Regions from separate parts of the Clostridioides sp. LIBA-2809 genome, predicted to be linked through region 2. Evidence: riboswitches for the same ligand, from Rfam matches in the RefSeq annotation. Region 2 holds a riboswitch; each other region holds the start of a gene.
What was found. A riboswitch is a leader RNA that binds a small molecule or an ion and turns the genes downstream of it on or off. The one in region 2 is predicted to bind lysine.
Positions count from the first base shown of each region.

Region 1 (9,730 bases), 1.6 Mb from region 2:
CAATATATATATTAACTCTTAATAGAATCTTGTCAAGTTTTTTTTAGTATTTACTGTGATTTTTTCTTTTCAATTAAAATCAATTGTGGTGGGTTATTGACTTGATTTAAAAACTTAGATTCTAAAACATTAAATTCATCTTGGTTTAAATTATTGATAAGATTATATATACAATCTTTTTCCTCTTGACCTCCATCATGTCCTGTATATATAGCTATACTTATTATCCCATTTTCTTTTAATCTTTCTAAACTCAACTTTAGAGCTTTTAAAGTTGTGTCTGGTTTGGTTATAATTGAATGTTTTGCTCTGGGAAGATACCCCAAATTAAATAAAACACATGAAACTTCTTCTTTTATATATTTATCCATATTTTCATGACCATCTAATATCAATTTTACTCTGTTCATATATCCTTCTTTTTCTAACTTTTTTCTTGTAGACTTTATTGCTTCCTCTTGTACATCAAAAGCATATACAAACCCTTTTTCTCCGACCTTCTCAGCTAGATATATTGTATCATATCCATTTCCCATAGTAGCATCAATTACTATATCACCCTCACTTACAACCTTTTCTAAATAAAATTTATTTATATCTGTAATTTTAGTTAAATATTTTGCATATGCCATAATACTATTTCTCCCTACTGTTAACCTTATTTCACTCTTATTTTATTGATTTTAAATATTTTATTTCATCTTTCGTTAAGTGTCTATATTCTCCAACTTTTATATCTTTTAATACTATTTTACCTACAGAAATCCTTCTTAAATTTAAAACTGGATGATTTATAGCTTTACACATTTTTCTTACTTGTCTATTTCTTCCCTCATGTATAGTTATTTCACACACAGAATAATTCTTTTCTTTATTTTCTTTAGTTACTCTTATTTTAGCAGGTGCTGTTGTGTAATCTTCTATTTTTAATCCTCTCTCAAATTTTTTTATTTCATCATTACTTACAATACCCTTCACACTTGCTACATATGTTTTATTAATCTCATGTTTTGGATGAGTAAGTTTATATGTTAAATCTCCATCATTAGTAAGTATTAATAATCCGCTAGTCTCATAATCTAGTCTTCCTATTGGATATACTCTTTCTTTTATATCTTTAATTATATCTATTACACTTGGTCTATTAAACTGATCTTTTACTGTAGTTATATATCCTTCTGGTTTATTTAATACTATATAGACATATTCTTCGCTTAGTTTTATTTTTTTATTATCAAGTTCTACTATATCTTTTTCTTCCTCAATGTTAAATGATAATTCTCTCACTACATTTCCATTTACTTTTATTCTTCCTTCAAGAATAATTTCTTCTGCTTTTCTTCTAGACGCAATTCCACAAGATGCTATATACTTATTAATTCTCATACATAATCCTTTCTTATCTTAAATTATATGTTATTTAATATTTTTATCAATGTTAATTTTGCTACATTATTATACTATACTAGACCTTAATTAAAAACAAGCCAAAAAATTATTTAATTTTCCTAAATAATTGTAATTTCTTTTCACATACTATTAATATGTAATAGCTGATTAAACACTATTTTAAGGAAGTGATTAATATTTCAAAAGAAAATGTAAAATACTATTTAATAGTTGTGTTTATTGGAATTTTATTTTTTAAATTTGTTAATACTCCATCAGATTTTATATCAAGCATTGAAGGATTCTTAAAGTTTTTTGGCCCATTTTTTCTAGCCATTTTGCTTGCTTTGCTTCTAAATCCATTAGTAATGCTTTTTGAAATAAAATTTAAAACACATAGGCTTTTAGCCATTTTTTTAGCTTATATACTTATAGGGCTTATTTTAGCTTTTGGCATTAGATTATTGATTCCATCAATTGCTAATACATTAAATAGGTTAATAAATGAAATGCCTCTGTATACTGATTATATAAACAATTTTATAGAAAAAAATATGTCAAACATAGATTTTTTAAAAACTTTAATTCCTCATATACAGCATAGCTTAGATAATGTATTAAAAGAGGCAAATAGTTTTATTAGTAGAATTCCTAAAAATCTATTAGCCTATACACTTAGCATATCTTCTATGCTATTTAATATGACAATGGGATTTATACTGTCTATATATATTATATATGACAAAGAAAAAATTGCGTTGGGATTTAAGAAATTACTATACTCTTCTACTGCTAGAAACAAAGCAGATGATATTATAGAATTCTTTAGGACTACTCACGATATTTTTTATGATTATTTAATTGGTAGAATATTAGATTCTCTTATTATTGGTATAATTGCATTCTTAGGATTTCAATTTGTTATTCGAATAGAAAATGCTTTATTTTTGGCTTCAATAATATTCTTAGGTAATATAATACCATATTTTGGTCCTTTCATTGGTGCAATACCTCCAATAGCTATGACAATCTTATATAGCCCACAAAAAACTATATGGGTTGTTATATTTATATTTATATTACAACAATTAGATGGAAACTTTATAGAACCAAAAGTTATGGGTAATCAAGTTGGAATAGGTGCTATATGGGTAATTTCTGCAATTTTAATAGGTCAATCTTTATTTGGTTTTATAGGTGTTTTCCTTTCAGTACCAATAGCAGCTGTTGTAAAAACTTATGTTGATAAATATATAGACAATCGATTACAATAACTTATACTTATTGCACGCTTAATTTTTAATTGCAAATTAACTCCTTTCTATTATTTTAAAAAAATTAACTCTTAGCAAATTATGTTTGCTAAGAGTTAATTTTTTATAATACATATTTTGTTAATTACATATATGTATTTTATCTTTATTGATTATTTGAGTTTTGAGAATTTCCACCACTATCTGAGCCCCCACTAGTCTCTGGAGAAGGTGGTGTTGGTGTTGGATTATTATTTGGTTTTTCTTGATTCTGAGAAGAACCATTATTATTATCAGATTTATCATCATCTGATTTTTTATTGTCATTTTTAGAACTAGATTTATTACTTTCATTATTTCTACTGTAAGAAGTTTTCCTTGCATCAGATTCTACTCTATATCTATCTTCTCCTGCTGTATCTTTTGCCTTTTTCTTTCTTTGCTCTTCTGCTTCATTTTGCTCTTTTTCTAACTTCGTTAATTCCTCTTTCTTTTTGGTTGCTTCTTCTTTAATAACAGATGAACCATTTTTTATTTTCTCTATAAGCTTAAGTTCCTTAATTGCATCCTCGTAATTTTTTACTTCTTCAAACTCAATCATATTTGACATTCTCATAGCTTGCATGTACATAGCCCTTGCATTCTCATTAGTATTGTCTTCTTCTAATGCAGAGGACAATGATTCCATAGCTTTTTTATAGTCATGTTTTTCTAAGTATGTTTTTCCTTGCTCAGTTAAATTTATTTCATCTTTATTATTAAATGAACATCCTACAAGAAATATAGATAATATCGATATTAATAAAATTACTCTTCCTCTCATTAAACCCCTCCTTGTTATATACTTTAAATTTTATCATAATTAGGAAGTTTTTAAAATATTTTATATTTATTACAAGAAATTTGTTAGTAAAATGAAAAATAAGTAGATATGCTATGTATAACTACAACAAACTAAAAATTAATTTAGAGCTATATACACCTTAGCAAATCTACTTAAAATAAACTTTAATATTTAATTTTTATTCTATATTTCTAAAGACAATAAGTCTTCATAACTTTGTCTCTTACATATTATCTTGTCATTTCCATCAAATACTGAGACTACCGCCGCTCTTGGTATCTTATTATAATTCGAAGACATTGAATATCCATATGCACCTGTTGATGTTGTTATAAGTATGTCTCCACTTTTAATATCCATTATATCTATATCTCCAATCAATATATCTCCACTCTCGCAACATTTTCCAGCTATTGTTACATGATTCATAGTCTCATGGTTAATTTTATTTACAATACTACATTCATAACTAGCTTGATACAGAGAAGGTCTTACATTGTCTGTCATACCTCCATCCACACTTACATACACTCTAACATCTTTTATATCTTTTATTGAGCCTACTGTATACAATGTACTTCCTGCATTTGCAACTATTGATCTACCTGGCTCTATTACCAGTATAGGCATTTCTATTCCAAGCTCTTTACATGAACTTTCTGCTTTAGTAATTATAGTCTCACAGAATTCTTTTATAGTTTTAGGCTTATCTTCTTTACTATAATAAACTCCTACACCTCCACCTAAGTCAATTTCTGTTAATTGTATATTGAATTTTTCTTTTATTTCTTTTACCAAGTTCATCATTATATCTACTGTATCTATGTATGGCTCTACATCAAATATTTGCGAACCTATATGAGCATGAAGACCCACAAGTTTGATATTTTTGTATTCACTTAATTTTTCTATAGCTCTAAACAAATCTCCATTTACTAAGGCAAATCCAAATTTAGAATCTATCTGACCAGTTTTTATATAATCATGTGTATGAGCTTCTATGCCAGGTGTTATTCTAAAATATATCTCTTGAGTCTTACCTTTTTCTTCACATAGTGTTTCAATCAAGTCTAATTCATAAAAATTATCTACTACAAATTTACCTACACCTAAATCTAATCCCATATTTATTTCTTCTTTAGTCTTATTATTTCCATGGAAGAAAACTTTTTCCATAGGAAAGTTTGACTTATAAGCTGTATATAATTCACCTCCTGAAACTACATCTAGGCACATTTGTTCTTCATTTATAAGGTTACACATGTAAAGAGGTAAAAAAGCCTTACCTGCATAAGCAACCTTATTTTTTCCATCTTTTGCTTTAAAATATTCTACATATTCTCTACAGTTTTGTCTTACTAAAGCTTCATCAAATACATAAAGTGGAGTTTGATATTTTTTACTAAGTTCTAAACAACTCACTCCTCCAATATATAATTCATTATCATTTACGGTCATAGTTCCATGAAGTTTCATAATATCCTCCCCAAATTTTATATATTAAATACTTCTGCTATTTTCTCTATAGCTACTTGCTTATCATCAGAATTTATAGCACAAGTTATACGAATTTCTGATGTAGTTATAAGTTTTATCATTATACCATTTTCATTAAATATCTTAAATACTTTAGCAGCAACTCCAGAAGTATTTTTCATACCAAGACCTACTAAAGAAAATTTAGTGATATTATTATCAATTACTACATGTTCTTCATCTGTATATTTAGATACTATCTTTTTACATTCACCTAGTTCTTCTTTTGGAACTGTAAATGATACACTTATCTTATCTAAAATAGGTGCAGTTTGACTTATCATATCTACACTTATTCCAATAGTTGCTATATCTTCAAATAAACTAGATATATTTTCTGCTTTAAAATCTTTTATTGTTATAGAACTATCATCATCACTAGTAGCTAATCCTGTTATTACTTTATCCTCTAATTTCATGTCTTTTCCCCCTCTTATATATGTTCCTTTTACTGTACCACATGTACGTCCAACATAAATTTCAACACCATATTTTTGTGCAAGTTCTATACTTCTTGAGTGCATTACTTGTGCCCCTAAACTTGCTAATTCAAGCATTTCTTCATATTCAATCTCATCAAGTTTACTAGCTTTTGAATATTTTCTTGGGTCTGTAAAATAGATTCCATCAACATCTGTATATATCTCACATTTTCCATTTAATTTGACTGCAAGAGCTACAGCAGATGTATCTGAACCACCTCTTCCAAGAGTAGTTACATCACCATCTTCATTGATTCCTTGAAATCCAGTTACTATTACGACATTTCCTTCATCTAAACTATTTTTAATTCTATTTACATTTATATCATCAATTTGAGACTTTCCATGAAGACCACTTGTTTTTATATTTAATTGATAAGCATTATAACTTACAGCCTTACATCCAAGTGCATTTAATGCTATTGATAATAAAGAAGCTGAAATCATTTCTCCAGTAGACATCAATGCATCCAATTCTCTTTTACTAGGTTCATTACTCAATTCTTTAGCCAATTTTATATATTCATCAGTAGATTTACCCATGGCAGATACAACTATCACCATTTGTGGATTTTCTTTTCTTCGTTCTATTATATTTTCTGCAATTGATTTTATTTTATCAGTATCTGCTACTGAACTTCCACCATATTTTTGAACAATTATACTCATGCTTTTTCCCCCTCAAGTTAAATTTTGATAAATAAAAACGCCCAAAGGTATACTTTGGACGTGTAAATCTCATAGACCAAGTAACCTTGTAGCTCACCACTTTAAAAGTGACAGCCTTATACATATTATGCATAAGTCCAGAAAATCCGTCCGTCAACAAATTTTCTTCGGCTATAGACCCTTTCATCAATCATCAACACTTACCAGCTCTTATTGAATACTATTGAATATAGCTACCTCTACCCTAGGCTCATTATTTTTTAATTAATTTATTAATATAGTTTTATCACATTCTATATAATATTGCAACAATTATTTTACAAAATGTGGCAAATCCATAGTCTTCTTTTTTAAAATTAGCTTATATACAATTAAATAGTTTATTTAACCCTAAATCTATAAAATTTATGCTATACTCATTATCGTATCTCTCTAAGTCATTTAATTCAGATAGATTATCTGGCGTAACTACCAAAACGTTTGGCACTTTAAAAAATGGAATTGTAGATTTATCTATCTTTCTAGAAAGATTTTCATATTTAGAAATATCTATTTCATTATCTAAATCAACATCTACTAAAACTTGTTTTATATTACCAAATTGGTCTGTATATTCAATAAATAAATCATATTTCATATCATCCACACTAACATTTCGGTAGAATCTTTTTACATCACAACCTGCAGTATTGATTCTAACAACTAATTCTGACCCTACTAGAGCCTTTATTAAATCATCTCCCTTAAAAAGTTTACTACCATTTAAATAGTATACATATGAGAGGTCTTTATAATTATAATAATCCACATCACAAGGATATTTTTTTAATGTATACTCACTACACATTTTTCTCAAAGTTTTTTTAAAGTTTTTTTTATTATATCTCTTTTGGTCTCCATAAATCTTTCTAAATTGAGCTTCTGTAACACATCTAACCCTGCTAATTAAAAGCAATATCTCTTTTTCCATATTTGTCATAGTACATTCTCCTTGAAGTATTATTTGCAAAGTTGTACTAATATTATATTAATTTTATGACATTAAATTTACAAAGAATTGAAATAAAATAGCTAGTTTTTATAAAAATAAATTTTATAAAAACTAGCTATTAACATATTAAATACTATTTTCAGACTTTTTAAGTTAAACTATACATTCTCTTGATTTCCAGAATCTTGAGAGTTTGTATTTTCGTCAGTTCCTGTTCCCTCTTTTGCTTTTTTGTCTTCAAAGTTTGCAATATTTAGGTTATCAAATTCTGACATTTCAATTACACCAGATGCTTCTTTTGAATACGATATTTTAACTTTATCTCCAACTTGAGTCAATGGCAATTCACTAGACACTTTTGAAGTGGCCTTGAATATTATTTCTTTATTTGAATCTAAAGTTACATAATAATTAGTATTTCCGCCTCGTACATCTGGGCTTATTCTCGTTACTGTACCTTCTATGACTTCGTCTTTTAAGTCATTATCAAGTTTTAAATCATTTCCCTTAGACTCTAATGAATCTTTATAGTTTCTTAATGCTTCGTTTTTATCTTCACCTATACCAAGCACATTATAATCTTCAACAGATACAAATGCAACTCTTTTTACAAGACCAGCCTTATCTTTTAATGATGATACATATGTTGGCTGACCTAATATATTATACATTACAGGGAATGTTGCTTCATAATTTTTTTCTTGAACATTACCCTCAGCTGATTTCATCGCAGCTGTCTCAGTAGCTCCTGGTTGTTTATATAATCTAGCTTCTTTTGTTCTAGAGTCAACTAACATAAATCCAATTGTAGATTCATCTCCACCAGAAGATGTTATACCTGTATACCAATAAGACCTATTATCATTTCCATAAACTAGTGATGTTCCTTCTGTTGGTACTAATACTCCTTTTTCTGATATAACAGAATTTAAAAATCCATTAACATAAACACCCCAGTCTTTAATCTGGTCTGTTATAAATTCTTGTGGCTGGATTCTATCTACCCATTTAGGTGTATTCTTAACATTATAAACATTTATTTTTCCAGTTTCTGCGTCAACAGTGGCTATTCCTGTAGCATTTGCTCCTCCATAACCAATTTTATGCTCATATAAACTTACAACCCAATAAGGCTTCCCTTCATCATTTATTTCAAGGGTAAAATCTGTCATACCGACATTTACAATACCATGTATATATAAATGTCTTTGTAAATCTTGATGTAAGTAAGCTTCTGGTTGGTATACTATCTTTATTGGCTTTCCATCTATTTCTTGAACTAATTGAACATCTTGAGGATTACTTGCGGATACTTTTACATAACCACTTGTACCACTTAAAGATGTCACCCATTTAATTATGTCTCTATGAACAAGAGGTGCTACCCAGTACAACTCTCCATCCACATTTTGTATATGGAATTTTCCTAATTTTGACACACTACCTATAGCTGGAACTTCTCCAAGCTTTTTATCACCCAATTTCATGGCCATATCTTCATCTACAAGACGAATGTCATTTACACTAACAGGACTAATATCATCAGTAAATTTACTTTCAGTCACTTTTCCTAATAGTTCTTTATATGCCTTTGCATGAAACACAGGTGTAGAGGCTATAAAAGGTACAACTACAATATACACAAGTAAAGCTATTGCTATTGAAAAATTATATTTGGCAAGTTTAGATGTTCTTTCATTTCTATCCAACATCATATCCAATATTCCTGCCACAACAAAGAAAATTATTCCTACTGAAAATAAAGATGTGAAATCTAATCTAAGTACAGGTAATTTAATAAATGCATAAATTACTACAATTATTAGTGCAACTCCATATGTTTTAAGATATCGTTTCATTTAATACTCCTCTCTACAAAATGTTATTATTACTATTATATCCATATATTTACAAAAAATAAATATTTATCATATTTATTTATATGTTAAGATATCTTTATACATTTATATATCTATTTTATTTAATTATATCTAATCTATATACCCCAAAAATACTATAAAAATGCAAATAATCACAGAAACTTAAAAACTGAAGAAAGTGTTTTAACTAAGATTTACGAATTCTTAATCCTCTCGAAGTTAAACTACTATCTTCAGCCTAATTATCTAGCAATAGTTTTTATATGATAAACTCTAAAATAAATTTTTAGATGTTTGCAATTTTTGATACATAAGAATGTTGTCTAGAATTATATTCTGATAATAAACCTTCATATTCCAAGGTTAGACCAGATAAATTATAAAAATCATTTGGAGTTACTTCAAATGCTTGTTTATTTAAAATGTCTATCTCACTTTTTTCTAACATATCAGCAACAAAGTTTGAACATACATATTTATATTCAGATTGTCTATAAATATTCATTGGCAAATATATCAGTGCCATTATATCATAATAGTAATCTTCTCTATAATCACTAATTAATTTTATATTTCTAAATAGACTTTCATATTGTAAATTATCTACTTCTAATGAATATACTCTACACACAGTATTTTTTCTTATAGCATATAATCCTTGATTTATATTTTCTTCAACAAATCCA
Region 1 covers NZ_CP197004.1:2,227,812-2,237,541, forward strand. The annotation lists gene mnmM (tRNA 5-(aminomethyl)-2-thiouridylate-methyltransferase MnmM) at 51-632, opposite strand; gene ACTG44_RS10760 (pseudouridine synthase) at 670-1,386, opposite strand; gene ACTG44_RS10765 (AI-2E family transporter) at 1,578-2,663, shown strand; gene ACTG44_RS10770 (hypothetical protein) at 2,809-3,465, opposite strand; gene lysA (diaminopimelate decarboxylase) at 3,670-4,962, opposite strand; gene ACTG44_RS10780 (aspartate kinase) at 4,980-6,173, opposite strand; lysine riboswitch at 6,255-6,423, opposite strand; gene ACTG44_RS10785 (hypothetical protein) at 6,535-7,152, opposite strand; gene ACTG44_RS10790 (hypothetical protein) at 7,323-9,023, opposite strand; gene ACTG44_RS10795 (hypothetical protein) at 9,331-9,730, opposite strand, start outside.
Region 1: it holds a riboswitch for lysine, as region 2 does, so the genes downstream of both, ACTG44_RS10780 (aspartate kinase) here and ACTG44_RS17985 (aspartate-semialdehyde dehydrogenase) in region 2, are expected to answer to the same signal.

Region 2 (9,730 bases):
ACAGGGCCAACAGGAAATACAGGAGCAACTGGAGCCAATGGAATAACAGGCCCAACAGGAAATACAGGAGCAACTGGAGCTAATGGAGCTACAGGGATAACAGGCCCAACAGGAAATATCGGAGCAACAGGAGCAAACGGAATAACAGGCCCAACAGGAAATACAGGAGCAACTGGAGCTAATGGAATAACAGGGCCAACAGGAAACAAAGGAGCCACAGGAGTAAATGGAATAACAGGTTCTACAGGTCCAACCGGAGTAACAGGAAATACAGGAGCAAATGGGATAACAGGTCCAACAGGAAATGCTGGAGCAACAGGAGCAACGGGCCCAACCGGAGCAACAGGAAATACAGGAGCAACAGGAGCCAATGGAATAACAGGTCCAACAGGAAATGCTGGAGCAACAGGAGCCAATGGAGTAACTGGAGAAACAGGAGCAACAGGAAATACAGGGGCAACAGGTCCAACAGGAAGTACAGGAGCAACGGGATTAAATGGAGTAACAGGTTCTACTGGTCCAATAGGAGCAACAGGTCCAACAGGAGCAGATGGGGAAGTAGGTCCAACCGGAGCAGTAGGAGCAACAGGTCTAGATGGAGCAATAGGCCCAACAGGAGCAGTAGGAGCAACAGGCCCAACCGGAGCCAATGGAGCAGTAGGGGCAACTGGAGTGACAGGAGCAACAGGGGCAGATGGAGCAATAGGTCCAACTGGAGCAACAGGGGCAACCGGAGCCAATGGAGCAATAGGTCCAACCGGAGCAGTAGGAGCAACAGGCCCGACAGGAGCAGATGGAGTAGTAGGTCCAACTGGGGCAACTGGAGCAACCGGAGCCAATGGAGCAGCAGGTCCAACAGGAGCAGTAGGAGCAACAGGAGCTAATGGAGCAGCAGGTGCAATAGGTCCAACAGGTCCAACAGGAGCTAATGGAGCAGCTGGTGCCACAGGAGCAACAGGAGCAACAGGGGCCAATGGAGCAGCAGGTCCAACAGGAAACACAGGAGCAACAGGAGCAGCAGGAACAGCAGGAGCAATAGGCCCAACAGGCCCAACAGGGGCCAATGGAGTGGCAGGAGCAACAGGAGCAACAGGAGCAACAGGGGCCAATGGAGCAACAGGTCCAACAGGAAACACAGGGGCAACTGGAGCATTAGCATCAAATAATGCACAATTTACAGTAACTTCTCCAAGCTTAGTGAATAATTCATTGGTGACATTTAATTCATCATTTATAAATGGAACTAATATAACTTTACCAACAAGTAGTACTATAAATCTTGCAGTTGGAGGAGTGTATAATGTATCTTTTGGTATACGTGCTACGCTTTCACTTGCAGGGTTTATGGCAATTACAACTAACTTTAATGGAACAGCTCAAAATAACTTTGTAGCAAAAGCAGTAAATACACTTACCTCATCAGATGTAAGTGTAAGTTTAAGTTTTTTAGTTGACGCTAGAGCAGCAGCAATAACTTTAAGTTTTACCTTTGGCTCAGGAACAACAGGTACTTCTCCATCTGGTTATGTATCAGTGTATAGAATACAATAATTTATATGAGAAATAAAAAACTATAAGATAGTAAAAGATATTATTATATATCAATAAGTGAAATAATAGATAAGAAAATATTTATATGCAAAAGAAATAGATAGAAGTTATAAACTTTAGAAATATGTTAAAATCTCAATCTATTAAGTATTCAAATTTTAAAATATGGATATTTAAATAGATTGAGATTTATTATGTATAAAAAGCTATCCTAATATATCTGACATTTTATAAAGTCCAGATTGTTTACCAACTAAGAATTTAGCTGCGATTATAGAACCGTTTGCAAATACCTCATCAGATTGAGAATGATGACTTAATGTAAGAACTTCATTATCTCCTGCAAATATAACGTCATGGTCGCTGATTATATTACCACCTCTTATAGAGTGTATTCCAATTTCGTTTGCTTTTCTTTTACAATCTCTACCATATCTTCCATGTGTGTTTATACTTTCTGGTAATACTTCTTTAATTGCATTTGCTATCATAGTAGCAGTTCCACTAGGAGCATCTTCTTTTCTATTGTGATGTTTTTCTATGATTTCAATATCAAAGCCATCTAGCATTTTTGATGCATCTTTAACTAATTTGATTAAGATATTCACTCCAAGAGATGTATTTGATGACAATAATACAGGAATACTTTTTGATGCTTCTTCTATTCTGTTTAAATCACTCTCATCATAGCCAGTAGTGGCTAATACCACAGGTGTATTATTTTTTAGTGCATATGATAATATTGGCTCTAAAGTTGCATGATGTGAAAAATCTATTATGACATCAGTTTTTTCAGTTACATCAGTCATTGTTTTATAAAGTTTTGTATCACCATGACAACCTTTTTCATCAGCAGACCTAGCTACACCACACACTAGTTGTAATTCACTATCCTTTTTTACACATTCTGCTAATACTCTTCCCATTGTTCCATTATAACCGCTAATTATAACTTTCAACATAAATTCCTCCTATGAAATTAATAAAAATTTGTTGTATTACTATAAGTTTATTTTATCACTAATATAATCTATATAAAATAATATTAGTGATAATAGGGTTACAATTTACTGGATATTTAAAAAAGTGTACTCAAATTTAATATATATTAAATATAAGTTCATATTTCATAAAAGGCATTTAAAAATTAATATTGATATATTAAAAATACTAAAGATATATATAGGTGAAAATTTAGAGTATTAACTTTAAATTCAACATTTAGGGCATTAAAAGTGATATTATTAAATTAGAAATATCTTAACTTAATACACGAATATGGGAGTGATAGATATGTTAAAAGAAGAAAAAACTTATCAAGAGAAAGAAGCGAAAACATTTAATGGAGTAGTGGCTTTGATAATGATTATCTTGTTTTTAATAGTTTCAATAAGCATCATGGTTTTTGGAATAATAAAACTTGATAATGGTTTTGCTGGGATAGGCTCACTTATGCTAATTTTAGGGCTTGTATTTATACTGGTAGACTTTATCCTATGTTTTGGTCTAAAAATGATTAATCCTAAAGAAGCTATAGTTCTAGTTTTGTTTGGTAACTATTATGGAACTATAAAAAAAGAGGGATATTATTGGGTAAATCCATTTTGTTCAGCAATAAATCCAACATCATCGAGAATTAATGTATCAAAATCTTCTTCTGATGAAAAAGTAGATATATCATCTAATCCAAGAGGGAAAAAAGTATCTTTAAAAACGATGACTCTTAATAATGAAAAACAGAAAGTTAATGATTTACTAGGGAATCCAATTATAATAGGAGTTGTTGTAATTTGGAAAGTTATAGATGCAACTAAGGCTGTGTTTAATGTGGATAATTATAATACATTTTTATCTATTCAATGTGATTCAACTATTCGTAATGTTTCAAGACTTTATCCATACGATGTGTCTGAAGATGGAGATGAGAAATCTCTTCGTGGTAGCAGTCAGGAAATAGCAGATAAATTAAAAGACGAATTACAATCAAGAGTTGATATTGCAGGAATTGAAGTGTGTGAAGTGAGAATTACTCACCTTTCCTATGCACCAGAGATTGCAGCAGCGATGTTACAACGTCAACAGGCAGAGGCTATAATAGCAGCACGTAAAAAGATTGTTGAGGGGGCTGTGAGTATGGTAGAAATGGCACTAACTAATTTAAGTGAAAATAATGTTGTAACTTTAGATGAAGAACGTAAAGCAGCTATGGTAAGTAATCTATTGGTGGTTCTTTGTGGTAATAAAGATGCACAACCAGTAGTAAATAGTGGTTCGATGTATTAATCTAAGGTAAAGTTAAGATAGTTTAAAATGCTGAATAAGAATGAATAAAATACAATAAAAATAAGTAATCAGATTTAGTAAAATAAATAAACATAGTGGAAATAAGCAGTCGGATTTGATAAGGATAAACAAGAATAAAAATAAGAAACTATATTGAATAAATTAAATATTATAAAAAGAGGGTGTCTCTAATGAATTAAATTCATGTTGAGACACCCCTTTGCTTATACATTACTTATTTAATTAGTCTAAATTTCTAAGGTCATCCATAAGTTTAGTCTTGTCAGCCGTTTTTTCATCTTTCATTTTTATAACTTTAGCAGGAGAACCAGCAACAACAGCACCAGCTTCTACGTCAGTAGTTACAATAGCACCAGCTGCAACAACAGCACCTTTACCGATTCTAACACCTTCAAGAATAACTGCATTAGCTCCTATTAAAACATCATCTTCAACTATAACAGGAGTAGCAGAAGGTGGTTCTAAAACACCAGCAACAACAGCTCCAGCACCTAGATGAACATTTTTACCAAGAGTACCTCTAGCTCCAATAACAGCATTCATATCTACCATAGAACCTTCACCAATAACAGCTCCTATATTTATAACAGCTCCCATCATGACAACAGCATTTTTTTCTATAGTAACCATGTCTCTTATTATTGCACCTGGCTCAATTCTTGCATGTTCACTTAAAGTATTTTTTAGAGGAATAGCAGAATTTCTTCTATCGTATTCTACATGAGTATCTATTATATCTTTACCATGTTTATCTAATACTTCCATTATATCTTCATAGTCACCTATAAATATATAAGAACCATTGCATCCAAATACTTTAAATTTATCAGTTGATTGGAAATGTAAAGAGTTAGTATTTACATATACCTTAACAGGTGTTTTCTTTTTAACTTCTTTTATATATCTTGCTATTTCATAAGCATCGTTTAAATTTACCATTTGTTAATTCTCCTTGTATTTCATTATATTTCTTTTATTATATACTTATTTATCAATTTTAGTATATACTTACTTTTCATTATTTACATTTTATTTTACAGATTTTTTATTATATAAGCATAGTATCAAATAAATTTATCTATTGTATATATTTGAGTTATACTGTGTATTCTCATTATATTATTGTTATTATCCTAACATGCTGTCCATATTATAAAATCCTGGTTTTTGTTTAACTAAATATTTAGCAGCAGCTATAGAACCACTTGCAAAGATACCACGAGATTGTGCTTGATGGCTTATTGTAAGTACTTCATTATCTCCAGCAAATAGAGCATCATGTTCACCAACAATGTTTCCACCTCTTACAGCATGAATACCAACTTCGTTTGGTTGTCTTTTCGCACTACGACCATATCTACCATAATTATTTTCAACGTTTGGTAAAACATCTTTTATAGCGTTAGCAATCATAACAGCTGTGCCACTTGGGGCATCTACTTTTCTGTTGTGATGTTTTTCTATTATTTCTATATCAAATCCTTCTAATAATTTAGCTGCATCTTTAACCAATTTTACTAATACATTTACACCAAGAGACATATTATATGATTGGAATACAGGAATAACTTTAGCCGCTTCATGTATTTTGTTCATTTCTTCATCATTATATCCAGTAGTAGCGATTACTAAAGGTGTCTTAGTTTTTAAAACATAAGATAAGATATTATCTAAATTAGAGTGATGAGAAAAATCTATAACTACGTCAACTTTTTCAACTATAGTGCTCATATCTTCATAGATTTTAAGGTCACCTTCACAGCTATCCATACCTCTAGCTGCAACACAAACTAATTCTAATTCACTATCTTCTCTTATAGTATCGGCTAAAATCTTACCCATTTTTCCATCATAACCAGTTGCTATAACTTTTAACATAATTTCCTCCTATGATTAAGGGCTAACTTTTGACCAAACTTATTTTTTACCATGCATCAATTTTTACTATGCATTAACTTTTAGTCCAAAGTTAACTAATTCTTTCTTTAATACTTCTAAATTTGCTGGGTCCATTTCTGCTAGAGGTAATCTTAAATCTCCAACATTGAATCCTAATAAATTCATTGCAGTCTTAACTGGTATAGGATTTACTTCTATAAATAAAGCTGCGATTAGAGCATCCATACCAAGTTGTAATTTTCTAGAACCTTCTATATCGCCTTCAAAGAATTTGGCTACTAAATCGTGAGTTTCTTGAGGGCAAACATTAGCAAGTACTGATATAACTCCTTGACCTCCTAAAGACAATAAAGGAAGTATAGTATCATCGTTACCAGAGTAGATAGCAAAGTCATCTGGTACTAAGCTAGCTATTTCTGCAACCTGTCCTAGGTCTCCACTAGCTTCTTTTACAGCAACTATATTATCTATTTTAGCAAGTTCAACTATAAGGCTAGGGCTTATATTTACACAAGTTCTTCCAGGGACATTGTAAAGTATAATTGGAAGTTTGACACTGTTAGCTATTGTTTCAAAATGACGTTTAAGTCCAGACTTATTAGCTTTATTGTAATAAGGAGTTATGATTAATAGAGCATCTACTCCTAATTTTTCAGCTTCTTGGCTTAGATTAACTGAGTGCATAGTATCATTAGAACCACTTCCAGCTATAACAGGAACTCTTTTATTAACTTTTTCTACAACATACTTAATAGTAGCAAGTTGTTCTTCATCAGTCATAGTATTAGCTTCACCAGTAGTACCACAAGATACTATAGCATCAGTACCATTAGCTATTTGGTATTCAACCAATTCGCCTAATTTGTCAAAATCAACTTTGTTATCCTTTGTAAATGGTGTAACTAGAGCAACAGCAGAACCTTTAAATATCATATAAAATCAATCCCCTCTTTTTTATTTTTGTGTTTTATATTACAGTTACTTCTAATGCTTGTTTTTGTGTTATTATTAATATTTTACAAAATTATATATTTATACAATTTTGCATATTATACTAAATCGTATGATAAAGCCATTTCAGCTATTTGAATTGCATTAGTTGCAGCACCTTTTCTTATATTATCAGCAACAACCCAAAGATTTACACCATTATCAACACTAAAGTCTCTTCTTATTCTTCCAACAAATACTTCATCTCTATTGTCAAATTCTACAGCAGTTGGATATTCATTCTTAGCAGGATTATCAACTACTACAACACCTGGAGCTTCTTCAAGTGTTTTTACCAAATCTTCTAACTCAAATGGATTGTTAAATTCAACATTTATAGATTCACTGTGACCATTTCTTACTGGAACCCTTACAGTAGTTGCAGTTATTTTTAAGTCATAGTTATCAAGTATTTTCATAGTTTCATTTACCATTTTCATTTCTTCCTTAGTATATCCATTTTCAGTAAATGAATCTATATGAGGAAGACAATTGTAAGAGATTTGATGAGGGTAGAATCCAGTAGGATTACCATTCATTCCTTGCTCTAAATCCTCAACTCCTTTAACACCAGAACCAGATACAGCTTGGTAAGTAGAGTATACTACTCTCTTAATTTTGTACTTATCATCAAGTGCTTTAAGAGGAACCATAGCTTGTATAGTAGAGCAGTTAGGATTAGCTATTATGCCTTTGTGTTCTTTTATTGCCTCTGGATTTACCTCAGGAACTACTAAAGGTACATCTGGGTCCATTCTCCAGTGACTAGAGTTATCTACTACTAAGATTCCATTTGATGCTGCTATTGGAGCATACTTTTCACTAATACTTCCTCCAGCAGAGAATAATGCTATTTGTATACCTCTATCAGTAAATGAAGTTTCCTTCAATTCTTCTACTATATATTCTTTACCACCAAATACTACTTTAGAACCAGCTGATTTAGAAGATGAGAATAAAAATAGATTTTCTATTGGAAAATTTCTTTCTTCTAATACTTTTAAAAATGTTCTACCTACCATTCCAGTAGCACCAACTATCGCTACATTTACTTTTTTCATATAAATTCACCCCAATTTTAAATTATTAAAACATTATTTTATTTGATTTTAGTTATACAAGTAAGATATGTTAATATTTTTATATATCCAAAAACTTTAATATTATATTAACAACTTTAATTATATACAAAAAACGTACAAAGGTATACTTTGTACGTCTAATTTATCACTCAAAGTAAACCCTGTAGCTCATCACTCATAATATAAGTGACAGTATTACACATGTTATGTGTAATCCCAGAAAATATAATTGCAAGAAATATTTTCTTCGGCTGTAAATCCTTTTTCCAATCATTAACGCCTGCCAGCTACTATTGGATACTCTTAGTTACAGCTACCTCTACCCTAGGTTAATAGGATATTAAAATTTGATTATTCTAATAATAATACATATTTAAGAAAAAATCAACTTATTTATATAAATATTGCTAAAATTTAAATCCAAAATTTGTCATTTCTTGTTTTAATACATTTAGATTAGTTTCTTCCATTTCAGCTAGAGGAAGTCTTAAATCTCCAACATTAAAACCTAAAATATTCATGGCAGTTTTAACTGGCACTGGATTTACTTCTATAAATAAGGCAGCAATTAAAGCATCCATATCAAGTTGTAATTTTTTTGAGCCTTCAATATCACCTTCAAAGAATTTAGTTACTAAATCATGTGTTTCTTTAGGACATATGTTAGCAAGTACAGAGATAACACCACTTCCACCTAATGATAATAGTGGTAAGATAGTATCATCGTTACCGGAGTATATAGCAAAGTCTTTAGGTACTAATTTAGCTATTTCTGCAACTTGAGCTAAATCTCCACTAGCTTCTTTTACAGCAACTATATTATCTATCTTAGCAAGTTCAGCCACAACAGATGGCTTTATATTTACTTTAGTTCTTCCAGGTACATTATATAAAATAATTGGTAACTTAACGCTATTTGCTATTGTTTCAAAGTGAAGTTTAAGACCTTTTTCATTAGTCTTATTATAGTAAGGAGTTATTATTAAAAGACCATCCACTCCTAATTTTTCAGCTTCTTGACTCATATGAACAGACAACATAGTATTGTTTGAACCAGTACCTGCTATAACAGGTATTCTTTTGTTAACTTTTTCAACTGTATATTTTATTACAGCAAAAATTTCAGATTCACTCATAGTAGTTGCCTCACCTGTTGTTCCACAAACAACTAGTGCATCTGTGTCATTCTCAATGTGGTATTCGATTAATTCACCTAATTTTTCAAAGTTGACATTATTATCCTCTGTAAATGGGGTAACTAAAGCAACAGCAGAACCTTTAAATAACATATAATCAAATCTCCTTTTTTATCTAAATTTAATTTTTTAAGTACAATAATAATTATAGTACAAATTAATTAATTTTAATAGGTATAGTTAATATCTTAACTGTTTAAATAAGATATTTATATTATATTAATATTACAAAAATTTGAAATAAATGTTTTATTCTCAAAATATGCATATTAATTTAATAAAATATACCAAAATGGAAATAAAAAATAAATTTTATGCGAATTTAATAACTAATAATTAATATATTTAGGTTATAATAAATATGTGCGTAAAATCTAATAATAAGTAATAATACGGAAAATTTAGGAGGAATAATATGGATACTTTAAAGGAACTTTTTAAAATAGGAAGTGGGCCTTCAAGTTCTCATACTATGGGGCCACAAAGAGCAGCAGAAAGATTTAAAAATGAAAACCCAGATGCAGAAAGTTTTAGAGCAATATTATATGGTAGTTTGGCAGCTACAGGAAAAGGTCACTTAACTGACTATATAATTGAAAAAACTATAGCACCTAAAAAAGTTGAAATTGTTTGGGAAGAAGATATTATAAAAGATTTTCACCCAAATGGAATGAAGTTTGAAGCTTTAGATAAAGAAGGAAATGTAAC
Region 2 covers NZ_CP197004.1:3,807,231-3,816,960, reverse strand. The annotation lists gene ACTG44_RS18015 (exosporium protein) at 1-1,551, shown strand, start outside; gene dapB (4-hydroxy-tetrahydrodipicolinate reductase) at 1,758-2,513, opposite strand; gene ACTG44_RS18005 (SPFH domain-containing protein) at 2,845-3,834, shown strand; gene dapD (2,3,4,5-tetrahydropyridine-2,6-dicarboxylate N-acetyltransferase) at 4,078-4,794, opposite strand; gene dapB (4-hydroxy-tetrahydrodipicolinate reductase) at 4,984-5,733, opposite strand; gene dapA (4-hydroxy-tetrahydrodipicolinate synthase) at 5,800-6,687, opposite strand; gene ACTG44_RS17985 (aspartate-semialdehyde dehydrogenase) at 6,804-7,805, opposite strand; lysine riboswitch at 7,983-8,156, opposite strand; gene dapA (4-hydroxy-tetrahydrodipicolinate synthase) at 8,234-9,115, opposite strand; gene ACTG44_RS17975 (L-serine ammonia-lyase) at 9,438-9,730, shown strand, end outside.

Region 3 (9,730 bases), 200 kb from region 2:
ATATTAATGAACTTTTCTATTATCATGCAAAAGAAAAAAAGAGCTCATGTAAGAGTAAGAGCTTAGATATATTAAGAAAATTTTCATTTTCAAATACTGATTTAATTTACAATTCTTATGGTTTCCAACTAAGTGGAGGAATGAGCCAAAGAGTATTGGCAGCTATAGGGACAGCACTAAACCCAAACTGGATAATTGCAGATGAACCAACTAAAGGGCTAGATGCAATAATAAGAAAACAAGTATACGAGGTATTTTGTGATTTAAGAAGTAATATGGGTGTTAGCATGATACTTATAACTCATGATTTAATGTTAGCCAAAAAACTTTGTGATGAAGTTATGGTTATGTATGCAGGGAAAATCATAGAAAGGGGTTCTAAAGATAGTGTATTTAATACCCCTTTACATCCTTATACAAAAGGTCTAATTGATTCACAGCCAAATAAAAAATTAATGCCTATTGATGGGATAGCACCAAGTCTAATAAACTTACCAAAAGAATGTAGATTTTTTCAAAGATGTAAAGTTGCAAAAAAATCATGTTCTGATTATGAGCCAGTGCTATTTGATGTAAATGGCTCAAAGGTGAGGTGTTTTATTTATGATAAAAGTTTGTAATCTTTATAAGGAATTTAGGAGCGGAATAATTAATAAGAAAATAGTTAAGGCAGTAGATGATGTATCATTTGAAATAGAAGAAGGAAAAACCTTGGGTCTTGTAGGAGAAAGTGGATGTGGAAAATCAACTTTATCAAGGATTATTTTAAGACTTGTTAAATCTGATGGAGGTAAAATTTATTTTAATGGTAGAAATATAAGTAATTATAATTTTTCTCAGATGAGGAATTTAAGAAAAGAGATGCAAGTAATATTTCAACATCCAGATTCAGCTCTAAGTCCTAAGAAAACTATATATGATAGCCTTGTAGAACCATTAAAGATTCATAAAATCTATGAGAAGAATAAATCAACAGAATATATAAAGGAATACTTAAGTTTTGTTGGAATTAGCGAGGAAATCTTAACTAGATACCCATATCAAGTCAGTGGAGGACAAATACAAAGAGTTGCTTTAGCCAGAGTCCTTTTATTAAAGCCTAAATTTATAATATTGGATGAGCCTACATCAATGTTAGATGTATCTGTACAAGCTCAAGTTGTACAAGTTCTGAAAAAAGCTCAAAAACAATTTAATATAACCTATTTATTTATATCTCATGATATAGACTTAGTAAAGGAATTTAGTGATGAAATTGCAGTTATGTTAAATGGTAAGATAGTTGAAATTATAGGTTCCAAAGAATTATATAAAAGTGCAAAGCATACTTACACTAAAGAGCTTATTGAGAATTTTATTAATTTTTAGAGCAGAGTAATCAATTATTTAGTTAAGCACTTAATTAATATAGCATTAATTTAGTAAAAGTGGTTTACTTTGATTATGGAAAATGATAAATCTCAACCTTAACATTTTTAGAAAGGAAGATTAATCATGTATTATAAAGATATAGATTTCGAAAAAAAATTGCATGAGTATATTGAAAATAAAGAAGGATATGCAAAGGAAAGAGCATTTGATGATGAGGTGGAAAGACTATTTTTAAAAAAATTATCTCATAAGTATGATGATAATCCAACACTTTATGATTATTCAAAAGAAGTATTTGATTTTATTGATAAATTAATAGATGAAGGAAAAAATCTTATAGAAATTGGTGCAGGTACAGGTAAATTTACTATACCACTTTCTAAAAAATGCAAGGTCGTAACTGCTAATGATTTTTCAAGGGATATGCTTGATGTACTTGGACAAAAGATTAGGGAACATAATATAACTAATATAAACACAGTACAAGGTAAGTGGGAAGATGTCAATATTGAGTGCAGTGACTACATTTTATCTGTGAATTCACTTTATAGAATTTGGAATATTAAAGATGCCTTGAATAAAATGAATAAGTTGGCTAAAGAAAAAGTAATTATAGTAAGGACTATTCAAAAGCCATTATTCAATGACTTGTATATTGATTTAGGGGAGAAAGATAGAACCTGCCCAGATTATATATATATTCCAAATATACTACATTCTTTGAATATATGTGCAGACACAAAGTTTATTGATGTAGAAAATGAAATTGAATTTGATAGCATAGAAGATATACATCTTAAAATGGAAACTGAATTAAATAAAAAGATTAATTTTGGTGAAGTGGTAGATAAATATATAGATAATATAGAAAAAAGAGAAGATAAATATATTTTTAAACATAAAACTAAAGTTATAATTATATACTGGAATAGTATAAATTAAACTTGTCAATGTCATTAAATGTAAGTATTATTATATTGAAAATATTTACAATCTCGACATATTATGCTACAATTATTTACAATAAATAAAATTTAATAAGCATTACCTCATCTAATAAAAAGATTGAGGTAGAGGTTGCATTTACTAAGATTAATATTGAAGAGGTCGGAAACCAATGAAGCAATATAAAAGGAGTAAGTGCCGAAGTGCTAGTGTCCAAAGCTAGTGCTGGGACTGTATTTAATAAGTACAGTACTGTCATCAAAATCAGCCCGAATTTTGATGGAGAGCTATCTTAGATAAGATAAAGGGAAGATGTAGGTATGTTGTATTTAGCACATTTAGCTCAACATGTATCCATGTTGAGCTTTTTTACATCTATGCAAAATAGGATAGAAAAGGGATGCAATAATAAAATATTTTAATTTAAAAAGTGGGGAGATTACAAATGAGCAGTTTAAAAAAGAAGAGGTTTAGTATGCCACAGACACTTACTATAATATTCTTATTAATAGTGGTAATGGCAGTTCTTACTTGGATAGTACCAAGTGGAAATTTTGAAAGGGTAGATATAGATGGAAGGTCAGTTGTTGTAGCTGGAACTTATGAAAAAGCACCATCAAATCCACAAGGTGTTACTGATGTATTTTCAGCTCCTATAAAGGGATTTATAGATGCAGCTGAAGTAGTTGGATTTGTTTTGATAGTTGGAGGAGCTTTTGGAATAGTTAACAAAACAGGTGCAATAGAAGCCATTATAGCACACACTGTAAATAAAATGAAGAAGTTTCAATTTTTAATAATACCTATATCAATGATTTTGTTTGGTCTTGGTGGTACAACTTTTGGAATGAGTGAAGAAACATTACCTTTTTATATGATATTTATTCCACTTATGACCAGCATGGGATATGATTCATTAACTGCGGTGGCAACAGTGTTTATAGGAGCAACAGCTGGATTTGGAGCGGCAACTACTAATCCTTTCTCTGTAGGAATAGCACAGGCATTGTCACAAATAACACCAGGTTCTGGAATAGAGTTTAGAGTTGTTATGTTTATAATATATATGGCTATATCCATAGGATTTGTTATGATGTATGCCAATAGAGTTAAAAAAGACCCTAAAAAGTCTTTAGTACACGATATATCACTAAATCAAGAATCAATGACTAATACTGATACAAACATAAAAGAATTTACAAAAAGAGAAGCCATGGTAATAGCAATTTTCGTAATAGGTATGGCAATTATGATATTTGGAGTTTTAAGGTTAGGATGGTATATAACTGAGATTGCAATGATATTTACAGCAATAGGTATAATATCAGGAATAGCGTCAGGGCTTAAACAAGATGAAATAGTTAATTCATTTATAAGTGGAGCAGGAGATTTAATGACAGCTGGGTTATGTATAGCATTTGCACGTGGAATCGTAATAATAGCAGAAAATGGATTTATAATAGATACAATTTTAAATTCTGCAGCAAATTTATTAAATGGACTACCAAAAACTATATTTATAAATTTAACTTTCTTGATAGAAGGTTTAATAGCATTTTTAATACCATCAGCATCAGGACTTGCATCACTTACAATACCTGTACTTGCACCACTTGGAGACTTAGTTGATGTATCTAGACAAATGATAGTTACAGCTTATCAATTTGGTATAGGTGTAACTAACCTAATAACACCTACATCAGGTGTTTTAATGGGAGCACTAGCAGTAGCTAATATTCCTTGGTCAAAGTGGGTTAGATTCGTAGTTCCTCTAATGGTAGTATTAACAATTCTTGTAATGGTATTCTTGACAATAGGATTATATCTAGGATTCTAATAGGAGGTAAGTTATGATAGAGAGTGTAAAGAAAAGAGCTTATGAGATAGAGGATGAACTTGGAAAAGAAATTGAAGAAGTATGTGATTTTATATTCAATAACCCAGAACTAGGCGAAGAAGAATATATATCATCAAAGTACTTAGTAGAGAAAATGAAGGAATATGGATTTGATACAACTTATCCGTACTGCAATATGGATACTGCTTTTAGAGCAGAATTAGGAGATAGTGATGGTCCTACTATAGCATTTTTAGCTGAGTATGATGCACTTCCTGGATATGGAGAAGATAAAGAGCCAGGTCATGCTTGTGGACACAACTGGATTGCGGCATCTACACTAGGAGCCTGTATAGTATTAAGTAAGTTAAAAGAACATTTTAAAGGAAAAATTGTATTAATAGGGACACCAGCTGAAGAAACAACAGGAGGAAAATGTGACTTAGTTAAAGCAGGAGCTTTTGACGATGTTGATGTAAGCTATCAGATGCATATAGAAGCGTTCAATAATATAAACTGCAAGGCTTTGGCAATAGATTCATTAGAGTTTAGTTTTGAAGGGGTATCAGCACATGCAGCTAGTCATCCTCATATGGGAGTTAATGCATTGGATGCAGTGCAACTTACTTTTGCTGGAATAAACGCTTTAAGACAACATGTAAAATCAGATGTTAGAATACATGGTATAGTTTCAAATGGAGGAGAAGCCCCAAATATAGTTCCAGAAAAAGCAGCTTGTAAGTTTTTTGTAAGAGCTGCTGAAAGAAGTTATTTAGATGAAGTAACTAAAAAAGTTATAAACTGTGCAAAAGGAGCAGAGTTAATGACAGGAGCTAAACTTTCTTATAGATATTTTGAAAATTCTTTTGACAATATAATAAACAATAAAGTACTTCAAAGGATAACAAAAAACAATTTAATCGAAGCAGGTATAACAGATATACTAGAAGGGAAAGATGGGCCAGTAGGTTCTACAGATATAGGTAATGTAAGTCAAGTTTGTCCTACTATGTATACAGAAATAGCTTTAGATATAAATCCAATGGTATATGTTCATGAAAAAGAGTTTCTAAATTATGCAAATTCTGAGGAAGCTTATGATAAACTTCATAAATCAGTAAAGGCAATGGTGGGCTGTGCATTGGAGATTTATCTGGAAGATGGGCTACTTGATGAGATTAAGAAAAATCACTTAAATTAATTTAAATTGAAAATAAAACAAAGAGGTATTACCTAAAAATTGGTAATACCTTTTTTATATGATGGAAGTGAAGGCTTGCTATAACCAATTTGGGTGTATAAAGAGAAACATGTATGATAATAATTACGTAAATAGTTCTACAAACGAAAATCTATTTAATATATATTTGTATTTTTACAAAATAAAAATAAGATAAATAGTATATGTTATATACAAAGAAAGATGTAGGGTATAAAATAAAAATGAAATTATTCTTATAATAAAATAAGGAGTAGATAAATATGAAAATATTAATCTCTATAGATTCCTTGAAAGGAAGCTTATCTTCAATAGAGGCAGCGAATGCAATAAAAAAAGGAATATTAAAAGTTAAAAAAGATGCAGAAGTAAAGATATTACCACTTGCAGATGGTGGAGAAGGAACAGTAGATGCTTTAGTTCAAGGAATGAATGGTGAAAAAGAAATCATAGAAGTTACTGGTCCAATAGTTAAAAAAGTAAATGCAACATATGGATTATTAAAAGAGACAAATACAGCAATAATAGAAATAGCTCAAGCATCAGGACTGACATTGGTTCCAATTGAACTTAGAAATCCTTTATACACTACAACTTATGGTGTTGGAGAAATAATAAAGGAAGCAATAAATAAGGGATGTAGAAACTTTATAGTAGGTTTAGGAGGAAGTGCCACCAATGATGCTGGAGTAGGTATGCTTCAAGCCTTAGGATTTGAGTTTTATGATGAAAATAACAAACTAGTAGGATTAGGTGGAAAAGTTTTAAATGAAATAAGACATATAAAAATAGATAATAGATTAAAAGTACTAGATGAATGTAATTTTAAAATAGCTTGTGATGTAAACAATCCACTGTTTGGGAAAAATGGAGCTGTACATATATATGGCTCTCAAAAAGGTGCAACAGCAGAAATAATTGAAGAGTTAGATAATGGGCTTAGAAACTTTGCTAATGTAGTCAAAAATGACTTAGACAAAGATATAGCAAATGTGGAAGGGGTAGGAGCAGCAGGAGGGCTGGGTTTTGCGTTTTTAGCATTTTTAAATTCAAAGTTAGAATCTGGAATAAAAATAATATTAGAAGAGATTAAATTAGAGGAAGAATTAAAAGGTGTAGATTTTGTTATAACGGGAGAAGGTAGATTGGATAATCAAACTGCTATGGGAAAGGCACCAATAGGAGTTGCAAAATTAGCTAAAAAATATGGTGCAAAAGTAATAGGTTTAGCTGGAGCGACAACAGAAGATGCAGTTAAGTGTAATGAAGAGGGGATAGATGCTTATTTTTCTATAGTAAATAGGGCTATGACAATAGAAGAAGCAATGGATAAAGAAACTGCCATTGATAATATGACTGCCACAACAATACAAATATTTAATCTTATAACTAGTGTACAATAACTATGAAATAAGTAATAAAAATAAGATATATTAATTAAAGAAGAAAGCTATTATGAAAAAAAAGCTATCACGTAGAAATTTAGACTTTTAGTGTAATAGCTTTTTTATTTTGTATTAATAGTTTTAACAATATATATTGTAAATACATGTATTTAGATATTCTGAATAAGATAAGCTATTCTATTCATAAAACTACTATAGCTATCTGCTTTAGTAAGTTCTTTAACATTATTCCACTCAGACAGTATTTCAATAAAGCTTTCGAATATGTAATTGAATTTTTCTTTTTCATTTTCATTTATGGGTATCATGGCTATAATTTGTACTTTTTCCTCACCCCATTTAACTGGTTTATCATTGACAATTAAACAGACACCAGTTTTTAAAGCATCCATTTTCATGCTATGAGGAATTGCTACATTGTTATTAAAAGCAGTTGAAGACATGTTTTCTCTTATAAGAACATCATCTACATAAGTAGTTTTAACATATTTATTTTTGTGCAGAATATTTCCCATAAATTTTATATAATCTTTAGCACTATCTAAATATATATTTTTCATAAATAAAGACTCACTGAAGTACATTTCTAAATGATTTTGTACAGTAAGTATGTTTTTTCTATATTTGATTTGAATAAATTTACTTTGGATATTATCATAATCTTTTCTATTTGGGTAAGGATTTATATATACAAAAGGTATGGGGCATCTATTATTAATTGGTAAGGTAGTGATGACCATGTCTACTTTGCTATCAAAGTCTAGATTATGAATATCTGAAAAAATTTGAATAACTTCTATAGATTCATTAAATCTTTTTTCAAGGTCTCTTACTATTCTTAGTTGTAAATCATAGTAATTTGGAGTAATTAATGCACAAAGAACTTTATCTTCTAGTAGTTTTTGTCTATCAAAAAATGAGCCTACATGTAGAGATATATAAGATATTTCATCTTCATCTATTTCTATGTTTTCTAAAATTTGAATCTGATTACAAATATAAACAGATATATCATATATCAGAGGATAGGAATCTTTTAACTTCTGAGGTATTTGATTTCTCAAAATTTGATTATTCTTAGCCCTACTGATTAAATTTTTTACATGAAGAGTAAATTTAACAACAAATTCATCATCAGATAAATCTATAAAGTATAAATCATACACATTTTTAATTATTTTTTTAGTTAGATTAACAAAATGTTCATTTATATAATTTGATAAAGATTTAGTATCCATTTTATGATAGTTTAAAACTGTGGTTTTGTTTGTTAACTGAAATACTAAATAGTATAACTCTGTACTAGTTAAAGTTATGTTGTATTCTGATTCTAAAAAATTTGATATATCTTTTGCAATATTTACATCTATATTATTGTCTATATAGTTTACTACTTCAACAGACTCTATGTAGTTATTCTTTTTTATTCTATCTATAGTTATCATTAGATGAAGAAGTATATTATTTATAGAGTACTCATTTATAAATAAATTGTATTTTTTTAATATATATATTATGTTTTCTTTTAATTTAGTTAGATTATATTCTTGATATATTTTTTGTACATCAAATAAACTTAAAAAATCACTTCCTGTTTCTTTAAATATTATGGAACTCATTAATTTACGTTTTTCAGATTCATTTCCAATCAGTTTCAATAAAAATCTTGATTGTTTTATCTTTAAATTATAACTTCCTATAAATTTATTAGCTTTAACTATGTCACTTTCAATGGTAGCTGAACTAACGAATAATTCTTCACTTAAATCAAATATATTAATTCCACTACTATTAACTATAAGTTCTTTTAAAATTAAATTTAACCTATTATCAGGTGATGTATTTTCTGAACTATCAATTTTAGTTTGACAATTATTATTAAGATTTACTTTGTATCCTTTTTTAGAGGACAGTATAAATTCACCAGTGGAGTTAATTTCATTTACATATTTTCTAATCGAACGTGTTGATACATTAAGGTAATTAGCTAATGTGGATGAATCTATCCAATCGTGTTGCGTTTTTATATAATTTAAAAATAGCTCTTTTTTAGATGTTTTCATTAGTATTCCCTCGCATAGTTTTAAAATAAAATCTGCATGATATGATATATTATATAATTGAATGTGCGTATTATAAAGTACATTATACTATATATTAATAGGCTTAGTTAAGAGTAAATGATTTCCTATTATTAGGAAATATATTTATGTGAAATGAACTTATTTAGGAAGTACAATATAATCATAATCAAATAAAAAATTCATTAAGAAATAAACTAATGGATAAAAATACTGGAGGTATTAATATGAAAAATATAAGAGTATTATTGGCATGTGGTTCAGGAGCCAGTACAGGTTTTATGGCAACTAGTATGAGAAAGAGTGCAAAGAAAAAGGGCATAGAAGCAGATATAAAAGCGAGAAGTGAGTCAGAAATAGATAAGTATTTATCGGAAATAGATTGTTTATTATTAGGGCCACACTTAGATTATATGAAGGAAGAAATTCAACAAAAAGCTAATGAATATAATGTGCCAGTAGCATGTATATCTAAAACTGCATATGGAAGATTAGATGGTGCTAAGGCTTTAGAAGAAGCATTAGAGTTAATATCAAACAAATAAAATACTTATGGGGAGATTATTTATGAATAGATTTATAGATTTGTTAAGTGAAAAGTTTACTCCTGTTGTAAATAAAATAACTAAGAATATATGGGTACAATCAGTTCAATCAACTATAATGAAAGTTTTACCTATGGTATTTGTAGGTTCTTTAGTAACTATCGTTTCTGTCTTGAAAAATTACATAAGTTTTTTACCTGATTTAAGCCCAATAAATCAATATACATTTGGGCTTTTAGGATTGTTTATAGCATTTTTATTACCTATGGAAATAATGAAGAATAAGAAATTTGAAAATATGAGTATAGTTGCAGGCCTTGCAGGAG
Region 3 covers NZ_CP197004.1:3,611,939-3,621,668, reverse strand. The annotation lists gene ACTG44_RS17130 (ABC transporter ATP-binding protein) at 1-620, shown strand, start outside; gene ACTG44_RS17125 (ABC transporter ATP-binding protein) at 604-1,368, shown strand; gene ACTG44_RS17120 (class I SAM-dependent methyltransferase) at 1,495-2,313, shown strand; lysine riboswitch at 2,435-2,614, shown strand; gene ACTG44_RS17115 (YfcC family protein) at 2,762-4,153, shown strand; gene ACTG44_RS17110 (M20 family metallopeptidase) at 4,167-5,354, shown strand; gene ACTG44_RS17105 (glycerate kinase family protein) at 5,636-6,775, shown strand; gene ACTG44_RS17100 (BglG family transcription antiterminator) at 6,928-8,841, opposite strand; gene ACTG44_RS17095 (PTS sugar transporter subunit IIB) at 9,087-9,404, shown strand; gene ACTG44_RS17090 (PTS sugar transporter subunit IIC) at 9,427-9,730, shown strand, end outside.
Region 3: it holds a riboswitch for lysine, as region 2 does, so the genes downstream of both, ACTG44_RS17115 (YfcC family protein) here and ACTG44_RS17985 (aspartate-semialdehyde dehydrogenase) in region 2, are expected to answer to the same signal.

Region 4 (4,016 bases), 2.0 Mb from region 2:
TTTTATAAATATTTTAAAATCTTTAGTATTTCTATTTAACACCTAAGATTCCAGAAACTAAAATATCAGTATCAGCACCTAAGAAATAATCATTTATTTCAATTGAATTTAAAACATTTCTTAAAGCATTTTCTTCATGCTTTGTGCCAACAAGTTTGTCTTCCACAAATGAAACATCACGTTTTCCAAAAAAATCTCCAAAAAATTTTATAGTTGTTATTATGCCTTTATCAACATTTAGATTAAACTCAACATTTCCACCAGAATATTTTAACTCATTTGAAAGAGTATATTTTGGTGAATTACCAAAGTTCCAATCCCAAGTTTCATATTTTAATTTAGTAAGTTTTTCTATTTGTTCTATGTCATACTTACTTAAACAATAATTAGTATTATCAATATTAGTTTTAGATAAATAATCCATAATTGCATCTTTAAATTCCAGTATATCCATTTTAGATTTTAGATGTTCACTTATATTAGTTACACGAGATTTTACAGATTTTATTCCCTTTCCTTCAAATTTTATAGGCTTTACTTTTAAAGCTTTTGAAAGGTCGTTTATCTCAGATGAAAATAACAACGTACCATGGTGCATTACCTTGTTTTTGTAGTTGTACTGGGCATTTCCAGAAAATTTCTTACCATCTATAAGAAGGTCATTTCTTCCAGAAAATTCAGCGTTGACATCTAATGTTTTAAGCAAGTCTATTATTGGTTGAGTGAATCTTCTGAAATCACTAAAGCTATTATTATTGCAAGCTATGAATGTAAAATTTATATTTCCTAAATCGTGAAATACAGCTCCACCACCAGATTGTCTCCTAACGACAGGTATAGAATTTTCTTTTATATATTCTAAATTTATTTCAGAAAGTGTATTTTGATTTTTTCCAACAATTATAGAAGGTTCATTCCTCCATAAAATAAATAAGTCTTCGTCAAGATTTTTAAGAAGATACTCTTCCATTGCTAAATTGAAGTAAGGGTTTGTCTTTTCATTGTAAATTAATAACATTAAAGTAATTCCTCCATATAATTGATAAAATTTTTTTGTTGGTCTTAGTACAATTAATTTTATAATTCGACAATAACTTGAAAAGTCCTTTAAATTAGAAGTTTTAAACAAGAAGATAATCGTGTGTTAATAGAAGTGTCCATTAAACAAAATCAGAATAAAATGGAATTTCATGTAAAAAATAAAAAGGATTTTTAAAAACCACCTTGCAAAGTTTAAATAAATAATATATACTCAAAATATACTTAATAAAAGTGAATAGAAGGGTAGAGGCGCAATAATCTATCAGTACTAATAATGAGTTAAGCACAGAGATTTATTAGGAAAGGAGATATTGCCGAAGTTTTATAATCGATGCTTTAAGATTATATTGCTGGGGGTACATAGAAAATATGTACAACTGTCACAGGTTTATTTGTGGTGAGCTATCATTTAAGGAATTATATTATACTTATTTTAATATTGTTGATGTATTGTAATTTTTAAGCCTTGAGTGTTTAGCACTTAAGGCTTTTTTAGTTTTATCAAATACCCTGTACAATTCACAAAACTAAAAAGAGAGGGAGATTTATATGAGAAATAAAAAAATTAATATTATTTTTCTGACGACAATTATGTTCATAATGTCAACCGTAATGGTTTTTGCGGAGGAAGATATAGACACTATTGCACTAGCTAATGCAGAAAAATTTGGAATTTTAACTTTAATACCACCATTAGTTGCTATAATACTTGCATTTATAACTAAAAACGTAATAATTTCCTTACTTATAGGAATTCTTTCTGGTAGTTTTATAATTAAAGCTAGTGGTATAAATGTGTTTGCCACACTTATACAATCATTTTTAGATTTAGTGGACAGAGCTTTGGTATCGCTATCAGACCCATGGAATGCAGGAATAATACTACAAGTTCTAGCAATTGGAGGAGTAATAAATCTTGTTGCTAAAATGGGAGGAGCTAAGGCTATAGCTGAAGCACTTGCCAAAAGAGCGAAATCAGCAAAAGGTACACAACTTATAACATGGTTTTTGGGTCTTTTAGTATTCTTTGATGATTATGCTAATTCATTAATAGTAGGTCCTATGATGAGACCTGTTGCAGATAAAATGAAAATATCAAGAGAAAAATTAGCCTTTATAATAGATGCTACAGCAGCACCAGTTGCTGGATTAGCCATAATATCTACATGGATAGGTCTTGAAGTTGGTTTAATACATGATGCTTTTGAAAGTATAAGTGTGGATGTTGATGCATTTGGTATATTTTTAAATACAATACCATTTAGATTTTATAATATATTAATATTAGCGTTTATTGTAATATCAGCATTATTATTAAAAGAATTTGGGCCAATGAGAAAGGCTGAGATAAAATCTAGAAGTAGAAAAGTTGGTACAGACCTTGATGAAGGCGTAGAAGAATTAGATGATTTAGCTCCAAAAAATGGAGTGAAATTGAGTGTGTGGAATGCTATAATTCCAATTGGAACATTAATAATAGTTGCTTTAGCATCATTCTATTATAGTGGATATACATCTATAATGGAAGGTGAAGATAAAGCTCTAATACAACTATTTACAAATTCACCATATTCTTTTGGGGCAATAAAAGAAGCATTTAGTGCATCTGATGCATCTAGAGCATTATTCCAATCTGCACTTGTTGCAAGTTTAGTTGCTATTATAATGGCTGTAGTAAAAAAGATTTTTACAGTATCAGAAGCAATTGATGTCTGGATAGATGGAATGAAAAGTTTAGTAATTACTGGTGTAATATTAATACTTGCATGGTCATTGAGTTCAGTAATAAAAGAATTAGGTACAGCTAAATTTTTAATACACTTATTATCAGGCTCACTACCTCCATTCTTATTGCCAAGTTTAATATTTGGTTTAGGAGCAATAATATCTTTTGCTACTGGAACAGCTTATGGAACTATGGGTATACTTATGCCACTTGCAATACCACTAGCATACTCATTAAACCCTGATATGTCCTATGTAATAGTAAGTACAAGTGCAGTTTTAACAGGTGCAATATTTGGAGACCATTGTTCTCCAATTTCAGATACAACAATACTTTCTTCAATGGGAGCTGGTTGTAATCACATAGACCACGTTAATACTCAAATGCCATACGCTATATTTACAGCAATAATCACTATTGTATTTGGATATATACCAGCTGGATTTGGATTACCAATATATATAGTATTACCAGTGGCTATAGCTGCGATATTTGTGGGTATTCAAATAATTGGTAAGAAAGTTGATGAAGCAGAGATAGAACTTGCAGAATAAGGATATAAATAAATTTCACCTTTTATTATCATTGTTTTGTTAGTTTTTAGATAATTTTAAAAAGTTATTGAAAATAATAGCGAAATATAGTAAAATAAAAGAGTGATAAGCGGATGTGGCGGAATTGGCAGACGCACTAGACTTAGGATCTAGCGCCATTGGCGTGGGGGTTCGACTCCCTTCATCCGCACTCTACAGTGCTTAGTTGTGCTGAAAAAAAAACTGGGGTTGCTGGCTTTCGGAGTGGGCTATCCCGTTTTTATTTTTTGAGAAATAAACCAAAATACAATATGAATATATTTCTAAAGATATTTTCTAATAAATATACAAAAGCACATTAAGTGCTTTTTTTTGTTGTCTGAAAATGTGTTTACATATAAATTTTAAGACATTTGTTAAGAATATAAAATCTATAATAACGTATTTCTAATAAACAATTTAAAGTCACAATATAATCTGTTTTTTATAAACTTATAAAAAATATATCTGTTTAATAAGTTTAATTTTATTTAAAAATGCTCTATTTCAAAATCTTATTTTTCACAAAGATAAAATTGCAAACGATTCTATTGTGTGTATGAATATATCTTTAACATAATATAGTAAATTACAATATAACTTTACTTTTAGTGTTTTGTATGACATATTAATAATAAATTAAATAAATATATTATTTTACATTAATATATAACATA
Region 4 covers NZ_CP197004.1:1,822,763-1,826,778, forward strand. The annotation lists gene lplA (lipoate--protein ligase) at 32-1,018, opposite strand; lysine riboswitch at 1,278-1,454, shown strand; gene ACTG44_RS08730 (Na+/H+ antiporter NhaC family protein) at 1,591-3,321, shown strand; tRNA gene ACTG44_RS08735 (tRNA-Leu) at 3,431-3,511, shown strand.
Region 4: it holds a riboswitch for lysine, as region 2 does, so the genes downstream of both, ACTG44_RS08730 (Na+/H+ antiporter NhaC family protein) here and ACTG44_RS17985 (aspartate-semialdehyde dehydrogenase) in region 2, are expected to answer to the same signal.